2 regions of the Delftia sp. WSY_10 genome follow, and region 1 is predicted to be linked to the other one. Evidence: riboswitches for the same ligand, from Rfam matches in the RefSeq annotation. Region 1 holds a riboswitch; the other holds the start of a gene.
The links. A riboswitch is a leader RNA that binds a small molecule or an ion and turns the genes downstream of it on or off. The one in region 1 is predicted to bind thiamine pyrophosphate.

Region 1 (8,532 bases):
ACCGAGTCCGGCGCGGGCCAATGGATGGCCAGCCCCGCCGGGCAGGGCCTGCTGCGCTTTACCACGGCCCCGCTGCCGCGCGCGCTGAGCTTTTATGGCGAGGCCTCGCTGGACCTGTGGCTCAGCGCCACGGCCGGCGATACCGATGTGCAGGTCACCGTCTCGGAGGTGCGTCCCGACGGCCAGGAGATGTTCGTGCAGCGCGGCTGGCTGCGTGCTTCCATGCGCGCGCTGGACGGCCAGCGCTCCACCGCCTTGCGGCCCTGGGGCGATTTCACCGAGGCCGCCGTGCGCCCGCTGCGCCCCGGCGAGCCCACGCTGATGCGCGTGGAAATCCAGAAATTCGCCCATGTGTTCCGCGCGGGCTCCAGCCTGCGCGTGACCCTGGACACGCCTTCGCAGACCGGGTACTGGGCCTTCGACCATCTGTCCACGCCTTCGACCAACACCGTCTGGCTGGACCGCAGCCGGCCGTCGAAGATCGTGCTGGGCCACATCGCCTATGCCCATGAGCGGCAGCTGCCGGACTGCCGGCGCATGCTGCGCCAGCCCTGCAGGCCCAACGAGGAGGCCGTTCCTTCGGGCGTGGGCCCCCTGCCGCCGCTGTGATTTCATGCCCCGGTGTTGACCATGAATGAACGTTCGTTCATCATTCGGGGCATGAAAAAGAAAGAAGACATCAGCGAGCGCCGGGCTGTCATCGTGGAGGCCGCCCTGCAGTGTTTCGTGGAGCGCGGCTTTCACTGCACCAGCATGCGCGACATCGCGCAGGCTGCCTCGGTGAGCCTGGGCAATCTGTACAACCACTTCGACAGCAAGCAGGCCTTGATTGCCGAGGTCGCCACGCAGGAGCAGACCGAGCTGCTGCCCTTGCTTCAGGCGCTGGAGCGGGCCGCAGCCCCTTCGCTGCCGGTGGTGGCGCAATTCCTGGCCGCCTACCAGGCGCTGTGCCGTCAGCGGGAATGGGCCGTGCTCAGCGCCGAGTGCCTGTCCGAGATCGCGCGTTCGCCGGGCCTGGCGCCGGCCTTCGAGGCCAACCGCAGGCGCATGCTCGACGGCCTGGCAGGCTTCATGGAGCGCGGGGCGCAGCAGGGCCTCTTGCGGCCCGCCGTGCCCGTGCGCCTGGCCGCGCAACTGCTGCTGGATGCCGTGGAAAGCGATGCGCTGCGCTTTGCGCTGGCGGTGACGCCGCAAGAAGACGCGGGGGCGGATGAAGGGGTCGATGTGCTGCATCCCGCCTTGCTGGCCTGCCTTCTTGGAGGCGAGGCACGGGGAGACGCGACATGAGGCATGCCACCGGCAGGGGCGCCCGCCTGGCGGGGCTGGACCTGGCGCGCTACCTGGCGCTGGCAGGTATGGTGTTCGTCAACTTCAAGCAGGCCATGCATCCCGCGCTGCAGGAGCCGGGCTGGCTGCTGTCGTTCTTCCATTTCCTGGAGGGCAAGGCCTCGGCCACCTTCGTGGTGCTGGCAGGCCTGGGCCTGGTGCTGGCCACGCGCTCGCTGGAGCCGGCCACGGCGCGCCTCTGGACGCTGCGCCGCGCGCTGTTCCTGCTGGTGGCCGGTGGCATGAACCTGGTGATCTTTCCGGCCGACATCATTCACTACTACGCGGTGTATTTCGTGCTGGCCATCGCCTGGCTGCAGGCCGGCGCAAGGGCGCTGCTGGCCGGCATGGCGGCCGTGGCCATGCTGTCCGCCTGGGCCTTGCTGCAGCTGGACTACAGCCAGGGCTGGGACTGGGCCAGCCTGTCCTACCAGGGCCTGTGGGAGCCGGCCGGCTTTGCGCGCAACCTGCTGTTCAACGGCTTCCATCCGGTGCTGCCCTGGTTTGCGTTCTTCCTCTGCGGCATGCTGCTGGCGCGCCTGCCGCTGGCCGAGCCGCGGGTGCAATGGGGTCTGGTGGCTTGCGGTGTAGCGATGGTGGGCTTGGCCTGCGCCGTCTCGGCACTTGCGGCACAGAGTGAATGGGCTCCCTGGCTGGCCACCGGCCCCATGCCGCCCGGCCCTGCCTACCTGCTGATGGGCCTGGGCTGCGCCAGCATTGCCATCGGCGCCTGCCTGCGGCTGGCCGACCGCTGGCCCGGTGGACCGTGGCGCGGCCTGCTGCCGGCCGGGCGCATGACGCTGACCCTGTACCTGGCCCACATCCTCATCGGCATGGGGCTGCTGGAGGCCATGGGCGCGCTGGACGGATCGCGCAGCCTGCGCGAAGTGGCCGTGGCCGCCGCGCTGTACGTGATCATCGCCAGCCTGGCCGCCTGGGCCTGGAGCAAGAAGGTGGCGCAGGGGCCCGTGGAATGGGTGATGCGGCGGCTGACGGCACTGGGTTGACGCAGTCTTGCAGGGCGATGGCCCCGGGCCTGCGGCGTTGGCGACCCTGCTGTAAGATAGCCCTCCGCTCCGGGGTGCACGCCAGTGCTGAGATCCACACCCGAGAACTTGAACCGGGTCATTCCGGCGGAAGAAGAGCTTGCACCCCTGCGTGGCCGCCCATGCGCCACGGGCGGGGCGCCTTCGGAGCATCACGTCCCAGCTCTCGAAGGAATTCCATGGACAAGGCCCGGCCCCAGGCGGCTTCTCTGGTCGCAGACCTGCTTGCATTCATTGCCATGGACGGCTGCACCGACGAGCAGTTCGATGCACTGGCCCTGCGGCTGTTCGCCTACCAATACGAATCGAATGCGCCGTTTCGCAGCTTCTGCCAGCGGCGCGGCGCCACGCTGCGCAATGTGAAGACCTGGAGCGACATTCCCGCCGTGCCCATCGATGCGTTCAAGGCCATGGAGCTGCGCAGCGAGCCGGCCTCGCCCGCGGAGCGCGTGTTCATGACCAGCGGCACCACGGGCCAGGCCAAGGGACTGTCCGCGCGCGGGCGCCACTTCCATCCCGCGCTCGATGTCTACGATGCGTCGATGACGCGCAACTTCGCGCAGCGCTTCATGGCCGGGCACGAACGCCTGCCCATGGGCATCCTCTTTCCCGACGAGCAGGCCATGCCCAACTCTTCGCTGGCCCACTACCTGGCGCTGGCCAAGACGGAATTCGGCACTCCCGACAGCCGCTACTTCCTCACCCCCGACGGCCTGGACATGCCCGGCCTGTGCGCCGTGCTGGAGGAATCCGAGCGCAGCGGCCGCCCCTATGCGCTGCTGGGCGCCAGCTTCAGCCTGGTGCATGTGATGGACGCACTGCGCGAGCAAGGCCGCAGCTTTTGCCTGCCGCCGGGCAGCCGCATCCTGGACACGGGCGGCTACAAGGGCCAGTCGCGCGAGTTGCCGCTGGAGGACTTCTACGCCGACCTGTCCCGGCTGCTGGGCGTGCCGCGAAGCCACTGCATCAACATGTACGGCATGACCGAGTTGAGCACGCAGTTCTATGACGACGGAAATGCCACGCTGCCGTCGGTCAAGTCGGGGCCGCACTGGATACGCTCGCGCCTGGTCGAGCCCGTCACCGGCCGCAGCGTGGCGCCCGGCGAGCGCGGCATTCTCGTGCACTGCGACCTGGCCAACTACAACGCGGTCACCACCATCCTCACCGAGGACGTGGGCCTGTGGGCCGGCCATGGCGAGAACAGCGGTTTCCTGTTGCTGGGGCGTGCCGAGGGCGCAGCGGCCAAGGGCTGCTCGCTGGCGGTCGATGAATTCGTGAAGGCCGCTGCTGCATGACCATCGAGCGGATCACGGCCGGCTACCTGCCCGAACTGCCTGGTTTGCGCGAGGACGAGGTGCAGTGGCATGTGCTGCCCTTCGAACGCGGCGGCGTGCGGCTGGAAGTCTCCGTGCCCCTGCTGACCGGCCCGCAGATGCATGCGCTGGCGGCCCACGTGCGGCGTGCCGCCGACCGCCACCTCAGGGCCATGCCCGTGGCCGAGATCATCGACGCCATCGACCGTGCCATTGCCCGCCTGCTGGACCGCAGCGATCCCTATCGGCGCCAGGCCGAGGCCTGGCTGCCCGTGGTCAGCGGCTATGACGCCGACATGGTGCGCCTGGGGCTGACGGGCTTCTTCAAGACCTTCCGCGCCGCGCAGCTGCGGCGCTTCGTGGCCGAGGACTTTGCCAACCCGGCCGTGCTGGACGGCTTCCAGCCCGCGCCCAAGGGCGGCGCGGTGCGCGCCTTCGGGCCCGACCTGCTGATGCACAGCTGGGCCGGCAATGTGCCTGCGCTGTCCCTGTGGAGCCTGGTCTGCGGCCTGCTGGTCAAGGCGCCCGCCATTGGCAAGCTGGCCAGCGCCGAGCCGCTGTTCGCGGGCTGGTTCGCACGGCTGCTGGCCGAGGTGCACCCGCCGCTGGCCGATTGCCTGGCCGTGGTGTGGTGGAGCGGCGCGGGTGGTGTGGATGGGGCGGATGGCGCCGATGGCGTGGATGGCGGTGGAGCCGCCGCGCTCCATGCCGAGGCCGACACCGTGCTCGCCTACGGCGGCAACCAGACGCTGCAGGCGCTGCGCCAGCGCCTGCCCGTGACCACGCGCTTTCTGCCGCATGGCCACAAGCTGGGCTTCGGCATGGTGGGCGCCCAGGCGCTGGACACGCTCAAGGCGCCCGCCGTGGCGCGGCTGGCGGCCTGGGACGTGATGCGCTACGACCAGCAGGGTTGCTACTCGCCCCATGTCTTCTACGTGGAGCGCGGTGCCCCCGTGCCGCCGCGTGCCTTTGCCGACTATCTGGCGGCCGAGCTGGCCAACCTGCAGCGGCGCTTTGCGCGCCGGCCGTTGGAGCTGGAGGAGGGCGCCGCCGTGGCCCGCTGGCAGCAGGCCGTGGAATGGTCGGGTGACGAACAGCAACTGCTGGGTCCGGTGGACGCACCCTGGGGCGTGGCGTACAGCGACAGCCTGCAGCCGCTGGCGCCCACGGCCCTGTACCGCACGATTGCCGTGGTGGGCGTGGACCGCCTGGATGACGCCGTGCCCGTGGTGGCCGCGCAGCGCGACTACCTGCAGACGGCCGGCATTGCCGCCTCGCCCGAGCAGCTGTACCGCCTGGCCGGCCTGCTGGGGGCGGCCGGCGTCACGCGCATCAGCGCCATCGGCTCCATGAGCATGCCCGAGGCCGGCTGGCACCATGACGGCCGCTTCAACCTGCTGGACCTGGTGCGCATGACCGAGATAGAGCAATCTGCCGAGGCGGCGGCGCAGCCGTTTGCGCCGTATGCGGACTGACATGGCGAACCTGCAAGAGGGGACGGACGGGGCTGCAACCATGGCGTTTCTCGATGTCGAGCAAGTGGTCTTCACCTACCCGGGCCGCCCGCCCGTGGTGGACGGCGTGGACTGGCGCGTGCAGGCCGGTGAGGTCCACTGCCTGCTGGGCCGCAGCGGCTGCGGCAAGACCACCTTGCTGAAGCTGGCGGCGGGGCTGCTCAGGCCGCAGTCGGGCCGCATTCTGCTGCGTGGCGCCGAGTTGGCCGAGCCCGGCCCGCAACTGGGCTTCATGTTCCAGGCGCCCACGCTGCTGGAGTGGCATACGGCGCTGGGCAATGTGCTGCTGCCCGTGTCGCTGCAAAGGCGCCCCGCGCCGCAGGACGAGCAACGCGCGCTGGCGCTGCTGGAGCAGCTGGGCCTGGCCAGCCATGCGCAGCGCCATCCGCGCCATCTCTCGGGCGGGCAGCAAAGCCGCGTGGCGCTGGCACGGGCGCTGGTGCTCGATCCGCCGCTGCTGCTGCTGGACGAGCCCTTTGCCGCGCTGGACGCCATCACGCGCGCCGAGCTGCAGGACGACCTGCTGCGCACCTGCCGCGAGCGCGGCACCACGGTGCTCTTCGTCACCCATGACATCAACGAGGCCGTCTACCTGGGCGACCGCATCGCCCTCATGCACGGCGGGCGCATCGTGGCCGATATGGCGGTCGATCTGCCCGCGCCGCGCACCCAGGCCATGCGCCACGGGCCGGCGTTCAACGAACACTGCGCCCGCGTGCGCGCAGCCCTGGACAGGACGGCGGCATGACGGTGTCCTTGTTCCATGCCCGCCTGCTGGCCGCCGCGCTGGCGCTGGTCCTGCTGGGCCTGTGGGAGCTGCTGGTGCGGCAATGGGGCCTGTCCGCCCTGGTGCTGCCGGCGCCCTCGGCCATTGCGGCATCGCTGTGGACGGGGCTGGCCACGGGCTATTTCTGGCCGCACATCTGGGCGACGCTCCAGGCCCTGCTGCTGGGGCTGGCGGCCGGCAGCGCGATCGGCCTGCTGGCGGGCATGGCCCTGGCTGAATCCGAGCTGCTGGAGCGTGTGCTCAAGCCCTACGTGGTGGTCAGCCAGGTCGTGCCCAAGCTGGCGCTGGCGCCGCTGTTCGTGCTGTGGTTCGGCTTCGGCATGCTGCCCACGGTGCTGATCACGGCGCTGATCTGCTTTTTCCCGCTGATGGAAAACACCCTGACCGGCCTGCGCCAGGTCGATGCCCAGCGGCTGCAGCTGTTTCGCATGCTGGGCGCCACGCGGCTGCAGACGCTGCTGCGCCTGAAGCTGCCCACGGGCCTGCCCGCCATTCTTGCGGGCCTGCGCGTGGCCGTGGTGCTGGCCCTGGTCGGCGCCGTGGTGGCCGAGTTCATGGGCGCCAGCCGGGGCCTGGGCGCCGTGGTCATCGCCGCCCAGGGAATGATGGACACCACCCTCATGTTCGCCGCCTTGGTGCTGATCGCCGCCATGGGCCTGCTGCTGTACCAGGCCTGCCTGGTGCTGGAGCGCCGGCTGCTGCGCTCGCGCGCCGCCTGACCACCCTGAACACTTCCGCAACCTTTTCCCCAAGCGCCATGCACACACCGCAATCCCCCTTCCTCACCCGTCGCAGCCTGCTGGGCGCCACCGCTGGCCTGGCAGGCTTGGCAGGCCTGACTCTGGCCGGCACCTCGGCAGCGGCCGCGCCCGCCCAGGGCAAGATCCGCCTGGCGGGCTGGAGCAAGCCCATCAGCGAGATCACCAACATCCTGGCCGAGCCCGACAAGGGCTTCTTCAAGGCCCAGGGCGTGGAGCTGGCCTACCTGCCCGGCGCGGGCGGCGGCGACGCCATCCGCAACATGCTCAGCGGCCAGGCCGATGTGGCCTTCACCGACCCCGGCTCCTTCTTCATGGCGCTGGACAAGGGCGAGAAGCTGGTCGCCATCTACGACATCTATCCGCAGAACGTGTTCAACGTGGTCTCGCTCAAGTCGGCCGGCATCCGCAAGCCGGCGGACCTCAAGGGCAAGAAGATCGGCGTCTACAGCCTTTCCAGCGGCACGCGCCAGAACCTGCTGGTGATGCTGCACCAGGCCGGCCTCAAGGAGTCGGACGTGACCATCGTCGTCACCGGCCTGCTCAACTTCGCGCCGCTGATGCAGGGCCAGGTCGATGCCACGGCCGCCACCGACACCGGCCTGGCCGTGGGCCTGCGCAAAGGCATTGGCGAGGTCGATGTGATGCAGGTGCGCGACCACCTCAACATCTCCAGCGACATGTTCGTGGTGCGCGAGGACACGCTGCGCGACAAGAAGGACCTGCTGCGCGCCTTCCTCAAGGGCTACCGCGACAGCGCCGCCTGGATGATGGCCAACCCTGAGGAGGCCGCCACGCTGGCCGGCAAGCACGCCATCGACGGCACCCAGCGCGACATCAACCTGGACGTGATCCGCCTGCGCAATGCGTCTTCGCAGCCGCTGCAGGCCGGCAAGCCGCTGGGCAGCTTCGACCTGGCCGCCCTGCAAAAGGGCGCCGACGCCTACCGCGCGCTGGGCATGGTGCAAAGGCAGATCAAGGTGTCCGACGTGGTGGACACCAGCCTGCTGCCCGGGGCCTGAGATGGCACAGCCGTCTTCCCTGGGCCTGCAAGGCAAGGTGGTACTGGTCACCGGCGCCGGCCGCGGCATAGGCGCGGCCATTGCCACCGCCTTCGCGCGCGAGGGCGCCCTCGTGGCGGTCAACCACCTGTCCAACGACGCTGCCGCCGCCCGCACCGTGGCGGCCTGCCAGGCTGCGGGCAAGCAGGCCGGAGGCGATGCCTGGGCCATCAAGGCCGATGTAGGCTCGCAGCCTGCCGTCCAGGCCATGGCCGAGGCCATCGCGCGCGAGGCCGGCGCCATCGACATCGTGGTCAACAACGCCTTCAAACCCTACGCCTTCGACCCCGAGCGCCGCCGCCGCTTCGACGACCTGGACTGGAGCGACTACCAGGCCCAGTACGACGGTGCCGTGGGCGCGGCCTTCAACGTCTGCCGCGCCGTGCTGCCGCAGATGCGCCAGCGTGCGCGGGGCAGCATCGTCAACATCGCCAGCAACCTGGTGGAGCACCCCGTCGTGCCCTACCACGACTACACCACGGCCAAGGCCTCGCTGGTGGCCTTCAGCCGCAACCTGGCCAGCGAACTGGGGCCCGTGGGCATACGCGTCAACTGCGTGGCGCCGGGCCTGGTCTATCCCACGCAGGGCACGCAGGACACGCGCGAGTCCTTCCGCGAATCGCTGATGGCCGCCACGCCGCTGCGCCGCCTGGCAAGCCCCGAAGACGTGGCGGGGCCGGTGCTGTTCCTGGCCTCGGAACTGAGCGGCTTCATGACGGGACAG
Region 2 (8,532 bases), on a different contig from region 1:
CTCGCCAGCAGCACGGCCCGGCCCTGCCGTCGCTCACCCTCCACCACGGCCAGCAATGCCTGCCGGGACTTCACATCCACACCCGCAGTGGGATCGATGAGCACCAGCACATCGGGCTCGCTGGCCAGGGCGCGCGCCATCACCACCTTCTGCTGATTGCCGCCCGACAGGCCGGACACGGCCTGCTGCGGCCCGCTGGCCGCCACATCGAGTGCACGCATGGCCGACAACGCCGCGGCCTGCCTGCGCGATGGCGCGATGAACCCGAACCGGCCCAGCCTGTCCATGATGGTCATGGTCGCGTTCTCGGCGATGGACTGCCCCGGCACCAGGCCCTGGCGGTGCCTGTCCTGCGGCACGCAACCCACGCCGTGCGCCAGCGCGGCGCCTACATCGCCGGGCGGCAGCACGCGGCCCGACACCAGGATCCGGCCCGCCGTGGTGCGCCGCAGGCCCGCCACCGCCTCGCCCACGGCCGTGCGCCCGCTGCTGGTGGAGCCTGTCAGCCCCACGATCTCGCCACGCCGCACCTGCAGGCTGACAGCCCCGAAACCCTTGCCGCACACCTGCTGCAGCGCCAGCACCACGGGGGCAACGCCCGTGCCCCCGCCTGCCGGGGGTGCGTGGGCGGCGCAAGACGCGCCGGCCAGGCTGTCCCGCTCGCCGGTCATGGCCTCGATCAGTGCCTGCCGGGGCAACTGCGCCACCGGCGCCGTCACCACATGGCGAGCATCGCGCAGCACGGTGACCGTCTGGCAAATCTCATAGATCTCCTGCAAGTGGTGCGAGATGAAGAGAAACGTGACGCCGCCTTGCTGCAGATCGTGCACGCGCCTGAGCAGCCGCCGCGTCTCGTCGTGGTCAAGCTGTGCCGTGGGTTCGTCCAGGATGATGAAGCGCGCGCCCAGCGACAGCGCCCGCGCGATCTCCACCAGTTGGCGGGCTTCCACCGTCAGATCCCGGGCCAGCGCATCCTCGTGCACATCGATCTGCCAGGCATCCAGCAAGGCCCTTGCCTCGCGCCGCAGCACGCGCCAGGAAATCCAGCCATGGCGCAGCGGCTGCCGGTTGATGAACAGGTTCTCGGCCACCGACAGCTCGCCGATGATGGCCGAATGCTGGTAGACACAGGCCACATGCTGGCGCCAGGCCATGCGGTCGGTCACCGCAGGCGCGGGCTGGCCGTTGAAGCGGATGCTTCCCGTGCCGGGCTGGTGCAGGCCGGTCAGCAAGGCGACCAAGGTGGACTTGCCTGCGCCGTTGCGGCCAGCCAGTGCATGCGACTCGCCCGGCATGACCGCCAGGCTCACATCGTGCAAGGCCGTCGTGGAGCCGAAACGCAAGCCGAGCCCACGCGCCTCCATCACCGGCGTGCCCGGTCTGTCAGCCATGAATCCGGGGAGTATCGTCATGGCTGGTTGGCCCACAGCGACTTGTCGTCCACGTTCTCGCGGGTCACCACGGGTGCGGGCAACTGGTCCTCCAGAATGCCGGGCGCCACCTCCACGATGCGGCTGCCATGCGGGGTGGGTCCGGGCTTGAACGACTGCCCTGCCAGCGCTGCCTTGATGTAGTACAGGCCGTACTTTGCGTAAAGATCGGCGGGCTGCGAGATGGTGGCGTCGATCTCGCCCCTGCGGATGGCATCCAGCTCCTGCGCGATGCCGTCGTTGCTGATCACCACGATGTGCCTCGGATCGCCGGCCGGATGCAGCAGCCCCCTGCGCCGCAGCGTCTGCAGCGTGGGCGCCAGATAGACACCGCCTGCGTGCATGTAGATGCCCTTCAGGTCCGGATGCGCGGACAGCAGGCCATCGAGCGCGGCGGCGGCGGCATCGGACTTCCAGGCCGCGGGAATCTCCAGCACCTGCAGCGCCGGGAAATCCTTCATGCAGCTGCGGAAAGCCTCGGCCCGATCACGGCCGTTGACCGATGCCAGGTCGCCCATGATCTGCACCACCTTGCCCGCCTTCACCTGCGCGCCCAGGTACTGGCAGGACCGCGTGCCATAGGCGCGGTTGTCGGCACGCACCACCATCGCCACCTTGCCCCGGGTAGGCGCCACGTCCACCGCCACCACAGGAATCTTCCCCTGCTCGGCCAAGGCGAGCGCGCGACCAATGGCCGCCGAATCCAATGGCGCCACCACCAACCCCTTGGCGCCGAGGTTGATCAGATTGGCCACGTCGGTGATCTGCTGGGCCGGGTCCTGGTTGGAGTTCACCGGCGCCAGGATGTCGACCCCGATGGCCTTCGCCATTTGCGGGAGGTAGCCGTTGTAGGCCTGCCAGAACGGCGAGGTCAGCAGCGGCAGGTTGACCCCGATCCTGCCTTGCTCCGGGCCGGGTTCCGCCGCCAGCGCCGGCCCCGCGCCTGCCAGCGCCGCCACTGAAGCCAGCGCGGCTACAGCAGACATGAGCCGGCAAACCATTGCGGAACATCCGGCCGGAACCTGGAAAACGCCGTGCAGTGCAGCCATGGAAAGTGCCTCCTCATGTGTGCCGGGACTCCGGCGGTGCCGCTGGATCGCCTTTTTGCCGATGGCGCGTGGCACATCGCTGGGGCAATTCATTCATCCATGAATTAATTATTTATAAATAAACCTCACTTCGGCAGCTATGGTTTACCCAGCCCACGCACCGCTTGCGCAGGTCCGCAGCAAAAACAGGACTTGTCCTATCCCGAACGTAAGATCTGCACGCATGAGCAAAGCACTGGACAACGCAGAAGACAGCGAGCGCTACCGCGCGCCGGCACTGGACAAGGGGCTGGACATCCTGGAGCTGCTGGCCGAGCACCCCGATGGACTGACGCGGGCCGAGATCGTCAAGGAACTGGGCCGGGGCCCCAGTGAGATCTACCGCATGCTCGAGCGGCTGGTGGCCCGGCAATATGTGATGCGCTCAGCCGGCGGCGACCGCCATGCGCTCAGCCTCAAGATGTTCGCGCTGGCGCACCGCCACCCGCCCGTCAACCGCCTCGTGACCCAGGCGCTGCCCGTCATGGATGCCTATGCGCGCCAGGCCGAGCAGTCCTGCCACCTGGGCCTCTACGACCGTGGCAATGTCCTGATCGTGGCCCAGGTCCCCGGCCCCGGGAACTGGGGCCTGTCGATCAGGCTGGGCGCACGCGTCGGGCTGCTGGACACCGGGTCAGGCCATGTGCTGCTGGCCTGCCAGACAACCGAACGCCGCACGCAGATGCTGGCCGAGCACGCGCCTTTGGAAGGCGAGGTACATCTGCCCGAGGCACAGCTGCACGACATGCTGGAACAGATACGCAGCACGGGCTACAGGCAGAGCGAAAGCCTGCAGTCCTATGGCGTGGTGGACATCTCCTGCCCCATCCTGGGACCTGACGGTCAGGCCCTGGCCGTGCTGACATCTCCCTATATCCGCCGCATCGATGGACATGCGGGCCCTTCGCTGGATGAAGCGCGCGAATGCCTGTTGCAGGCGGCACAGGAGTTGTCGTTGAACCGGCAGCCGCGCGACGGCCAGTGAGCCGCGCGCAGCCTGCCGGCTGGCGTCAACGCGCCGTCGTATCGCTGCTGGCCGCCACGATGGGGATATAGAACTCCCCGCCCGCGCGGTTGAATTCCTCGGCCTTGGCCTGCATTCCGGCGGCAATGCCTTCCTGCTCGGCCACTCCCTTGGCAGCGGCGAATTCGCGCACTTCCTGGGTGATCTTCATGGAGCAGAACTTGGGGCCGCACATGGAGCAGAAGTGCGCCACCTTGGCGCTGTCCTTGGGCAGGGTTTCGTCGTGGTAGGCCTGGGCGGTGTCGGGGTCCAGGCCCAGGTTGAACTGGTCCTGCCAGCGGAAGTCGAAGCGGGCCTGGCTCAGCGCGTCGTCGCGGGCGCGGGCGCCGGGGTGGCCCTTGGCGACGTCGGCCGCGTGGGCTGCGATCTTGTACGCGATGATGCCCTGCTTGACGTCGTCGCGGTCGGGCAGGCCCAGGTGTTCCTTGGGCGTGACGTAGCACAGCATGGCGGTGCCGAACCAGCCGATCATGGCCGCGCCGATGGCGCTGGCGATGTGGTCGTAGCCGGGGGCGATGTCGATGGTCAGCGGGCCCAGGGTGTAGAACGGCGCCTCGTGGCAGTGCTTGAGCTGCTCGGTCATGTTGGCCTGGATCATGTGCATGGGCACGTGGCCGGGGCCTTCGATCATGGTCTGCACGTCGTGCTTCCAGGCCAGCTGGGTCAGCTCGCCCAGGGTTTTGAGTTCGGCGAACTGGGCTTCGTCATTGGCGTCCGAGGCGCTGCCGGGGCGCAGGCCGTCGCCCAGCGAGAAGCTGACGTCGTACTGCTTCATGATGTCGCAGATGTCCTCGAAGTGCTCGTACAGGAAGCTCTCGCGGTGGTGGGCCATGCACCACTTGGCCATGATGGAGCCGCCGCGCGAGACGATGCCCGTGCGGCGCTGGGCCGTGAGGTGGATGTACGCCAGACGCACGCCGGCGTGGATGGTGAAGTAGTCCACGCCCTGCTCGGCCTGCTCGATCAGGGTGTCGCGGAAGATGGGCCAGGTCAGGTCCTCGGCGATGCCGCCCACTTTCTCCAGCGCCTGGTAGATGGGCACGGTGCCGATGGGCACGGGCGAGTTGCGGATGATCCAGTCGCGCGTGGTGTGGATGTTCTTGCCGGTGGACAGGTCCATCACGTTGTCCGCGCCCCAGCGGATGGCCCAGACCAGCTTCTCGACCTCTTCCTCGATGCTGGAGGTGACGGCCGAGTTGCCGATGTTGGCGTTGATCTTGACCTTGAAGTTGCGCCCGATGGCCATGGGCTCGATCTCGGGGTGGTTGATGTTGGCCGGGATGATGGCGCGGCCGCGCGCCACTTCGTCGCGCACGAATTCGGGCGTGATGATCTTGGGGATGGCGGCGCCCAGGCCGTTGCCGGCCAGGCGCGCCTCGCGCGCGGCGTCCTGCTGGTACTCGGCCATCCATTCGCGTCGGCCGTTCTCGCGCAGGGCCACGTATTCCATCTCGGGCGTGATGATGCCCTTGCGCGCGTAGTGCATCTGGGTGACGTTGCCACCGCTCTTGGCGCGGCGCGGCTGGCGCTGCAGCGATGCGGCCTCGGCCCGCAGGCGGGCCACGCGCTCGTCTTCCTCGCCGCGCTTGCCGCCGTCGTCCAGGGCCTGGCGCAGGCGGCCGGCGTAGTACTCGCTGTCGCCGCGCGACTCGATCCAGGCATTGCGCACGCCCGGCAGGCCGCTGCGCACGTCGATGGCCACGGCCGGATCGGTGTAGGGGCCCGAGGTGTCATAGACGCTGACCTGCTCGCCATTGGTCAGCTGGATATCGCGCACGGGCACGTTGAGGCCGCTATGCAAGCTGCCTTGCAGATAGCTCTTGGTGGAGGCCGGGAACGGCTTGCGCGACTGCGCCAGCAGGTCGGAAAAACGCTGTGCGTCGGGAGCTTCGCCGGCTGCGGGGGTGAAGATGGAATCGGGAGCGTTCATGTCGGGTTCCTTGCGTTCAAAGCGTCGATCAACAACGCTCCGGGAACCGGACACTCCTTGGGCTGTGCCAAAGGCCGCGCACCGGGCTATGCCAGTGTGGGCCTGCCAGGGCCGTATGGCCTTGGCCCCTGGTTGCCACGCACGCCAAGGCGCACGAGCAGCCTTGGTTGGCAAGGGTCGATGCGCATCGGATGGTGGCCTGCCTGGCCGTTGCGGCCCTGCGTGTATCCGCCGTGGCGGACTTCCATCCTCTGACTTCGGCCCCGCTTCAGGGTCCCGCTCTTCTTCCGCCGGTATCAACCGGATCAAGTTCGTCGGGTTCGCCGCCTGGCCCATGCAGCGCATGGACCGGTTGGCATCTCAGTGCATCAGCACACCCCGGAGCAGCGGCAAGTATAGGGGATGGTTGGCGGCCCATCGCCTGCGGGTTTGCCCAGGGGCCATGCGCCGCCGTCAGTCAAAGCCGCGCAGCGCACCCCATTCGGCCAGCGGAGCGCGCGTGGCGCGCCAGCCGTTGATGGGGGCGCTCTTGTCCTCGTAGCCCAGCGCAATGCCGAAGGCCACGTGGTAGCCCTCGGGCAGCGCCAGCGCCTGGGTCACGGCGTCGTTGTAGCGGCGCCAGAAGCCCTGGGCGCAGGTGGCCAGGCCATTGGCGCAGGCCAGCAGCATGAAGGACTGCAGGTAGATGCCCAGGTCCACCCATTGCGGCAGGCCCATGCGCTCGTCCACGGCCACGATCAGGCCCACGGGCGCGCCGAAGAACTGGCCGTTGCGCGCCAGCTGCTCCAGCCGCGCGGGCTTGTCGTCGCGCGGAATGCCCAGCGACTGGTACAGCTCTTCGCCATTGGCAAATCGCCGGCTGCGGTAGGGCTCCCAGAGATTGGGCGGGTAGGACAGGCCGGGCTGGGCGTCCTGGGGCTCGGCTTCGGCAACGGCGGTCAGCAGCTGCTGCAGCGGCTCGCCCGTCAGCGCCAGCACGCGCCAGGGCTGCAGGTTGCCGCCCGAGGCCGCATTGGCCGACTGTTCCATCAGGGTGCGCACCAGCGCCGCATCGGGCGACTGGGGCAGGAAGGCGCGCACGGAGCGGCGCGCATGCAAGGCCTGTTCAACGTTCATGCTGGTCGGAGTCTCCGGTCTTCTTAGGGGATCTTGGGGGATCTTTGGTGATCTTGTGCAGGCCTACTTGCCCATGATCTGGTCGATCTTGTCCTTCTGGAAGGCCTGCGGGCGCTCGGATTCGCACGGCACGCAGTCGCCCACCTTGCTGCCGGCCGAGAGCTTGGCAATGGCCTCCCACAGCAGCGCGATCTGCTGCTCATGCGCGGCCGCGCCGTCGCTCAGGCCGCGCATGGCCTGGGCCACGGGGTCCATTTCCTGGGTGATGCCGTAGGCCGTGAACGGCTGGGGCGCGGCAGAGGCCGGGACCTTGATGGACTCGGCCTTGGCCGATGCCGGGTCGTGCTCGGTCACGTCGGCGCTGTGGCCGTTCTTGCTGGCGATGATGCGCGCCGGAATGCCCACCGCCGTGGCGCCTGCGGGCACGGGCTTGATGACCACGGCATTGCTGCCGATCTTGGCACCGTCGCCCACCTCGAAGCCGCCCAGCACCTTGGCGCCCGCGCTGACCACCACATCGCGGCCCAGCGTGGGATGGCGCTTGGCGCCCTTGTACAGCGAGGTGCCACCCAGGGTCACGCCGTGGTAGATGGTGCAGCCGTCGCCGACCACGGCCGTCTCGCCGATAACGACGCCCATGCCGTGGTCGATGAAGACGCGCTCACCGATGACGGCGCCGGGGTGGATCTCGATGCCCGTGAGCCAGCGGCCAATGTGCGAGATGAAGCGCCCCAGCCACTTGAGGCCATGGTTCCAGCACCAGTGCGCCGGGCGCTGCAGCCAGATCGCATGCAGACCCGGATAACAGGTGATGACCTCCCAGGTGCTGCGTGCCGCAGGGTCGCGGTCGAGGATGCACTGGATATCGGAGCGCAGGCGGTCAAGCATCTAGGGGCTGGTTATTGTTGACAAGACCGCTCAGTCTAGCGTTTCGGTGGGGTGCTCTGCAGCATGGCCTTCGCAACACCGCGCAGGATGTGGATTTCCTCGGCGGTCAGTTGCGAGCGGTTGAAAAGCTGGTTGAGGCGCGGCATCAGCTTCTTGGGCGCGGCCGGATCCAGAAAGCCAATATGCGCCAGCGCCTGCTCCCAATGGCCCAGCATGCCGGCCACCTGGGCTGCGTCGGCACGCTGCGGCGCAGGTGTGTGCTCCACCACGGGAAAGCCGCCCAGCGCCTGGCGCCACTCGTAGGCCACCACCTGGATGGCCGCCCCCAGGTTCAGCGAGCCAAACTGCGGATTGGACGGAATCGACAGCGCCACATCGCTGCGGTAGACATCGTCGTTGCTCATGCCGAAGCGCTCGCAGCCGAACAGGAAGGCCACGCCGGACTGGTTGCAGCGCGGCGCGGGAGCCGGTGCGGACACGGATGCATCGGTGGGCGGCGCCGCTTCATCGGGCGCATCGGCCTCATCGGGCGCAGCCAGCACATCCAGCGCCCCGCTGAGCAGCAGCTCGAAATGCTGGCGCGGCGTGCGCGTGGGCGGGCCGAAGTCGCGCGGCGTCATGGCCGTGGCGCACAGGTGGCTGATGCCGTCCAGCGCCTCCTCCAGCGTCTCGACCACGCGCGCATTGCCCAGCACGTCCAGCGCGCCGCTGGCCCGCTGGATGGTCTCTTCCTTGCGCAGCACGTTGGGCCAGCGCGGGCGCACCAGCACCAGGTCGTCAAAGCCCATGGTCTTCAAGGCGCGGGCGGCGGCACCCACATTGCCGGCGTGGCTGGTTTCTATCAGTACGAATCGGGTTTTCATGGCGTCGCTGGCCTGCCGGCGCCGGCAGAGCCCCCAAGACGGGACAGGTTGCGCAGCACAAAACGGACAAGGCGGGTAAAATTGCGCGCTATTGTCGCCGCCCCGCATCGCCGGACGCGGCTTTTTCCGTTCTTACCCGCGTCAAACAGCCTGCTTTTGCCAGAGAGGACCGTCCTCTCCTTGCACAGCCGCT

Region 2: linked by a shared signal. The riboswitch ahead of thiC (phosphomethylpyrimidine synthase ThiC) and the one ahead of ACF8ML_RS13740 (hypothetical protein) in region 1 are both predicted to bind thiamine pyrophosphate.

What each region holds. Positions count from the first base shown of each region.
Region 1 covers NZ_JBICKY010000031.1:27,230-35,761, reverse strand. The annotation lists gene ACF8ML_RS13755 (CocE/NonD family hydrolase) at 1-609, shown strand, start outside; gene ACF8ML_RS13750 (TetR/AcrR family transcriptional regulator) at 661-1,287, shown strand; gene ACF8ML_RS13745 (DUF418 domain-containing protein) at 1,284-2,333, shown strand; TPP riboswitch at 2,394-2,485, shown strand; gene ACF8ML_RS13740 (hypothetical protein) at 2,552-3,670, shown strand; gene ACF8ML_RS13735 (acyl-CoA reductase) at 3,667-5,163, shown strand; gene ACF8ML_RS13730 (ABC transporter ATP-binding protein) at 5,165-5,950, shown strand; gene ACF8ML_RS13725 (ABC transporter permease) at 5,947-6,708, shown strand; gene ACF8ML_RS13720 (ABC transporter substrate-binding protein) at 6,747-7,769, shown strand; gene ACF8ML_RS13715 (SDR family oxidoreductase) at 7,771-8,532, shown strand, end outside.
Region 2 covers NZ_JBICKY010000057.1:231,501-240,032, forward strand. The annotation lists gene ACF8ML_RS26895 (sugar ABC transporter ATP-binding protein) at 1-1,391, opposite strand, end outside; gene ACF8ML_RS26900 (sugar ABC transporter substrate-binding protein) at 1,409-2,431, opposite strand; gene ACF8ML_RS26905 (IclR family transcriptional regulator) at 2,703-3,503, shown strand; gene thiC (phosphomethylpyrimidine synthase ThiC) at 3,529-5,472, opposite strand; TPP riboswitch at 5,738-5,863, opposite strand; gene ACF8ML_RS26915 (nitroreductase) at 5,926-6,588, opposite strand; gene cysE (serine O-acetyltransferase) at 6,652-7,476, opposite strand; gene ACF8ML_RS26925 (RNA methyltransferase) at 7,512-8,339, opposite strand.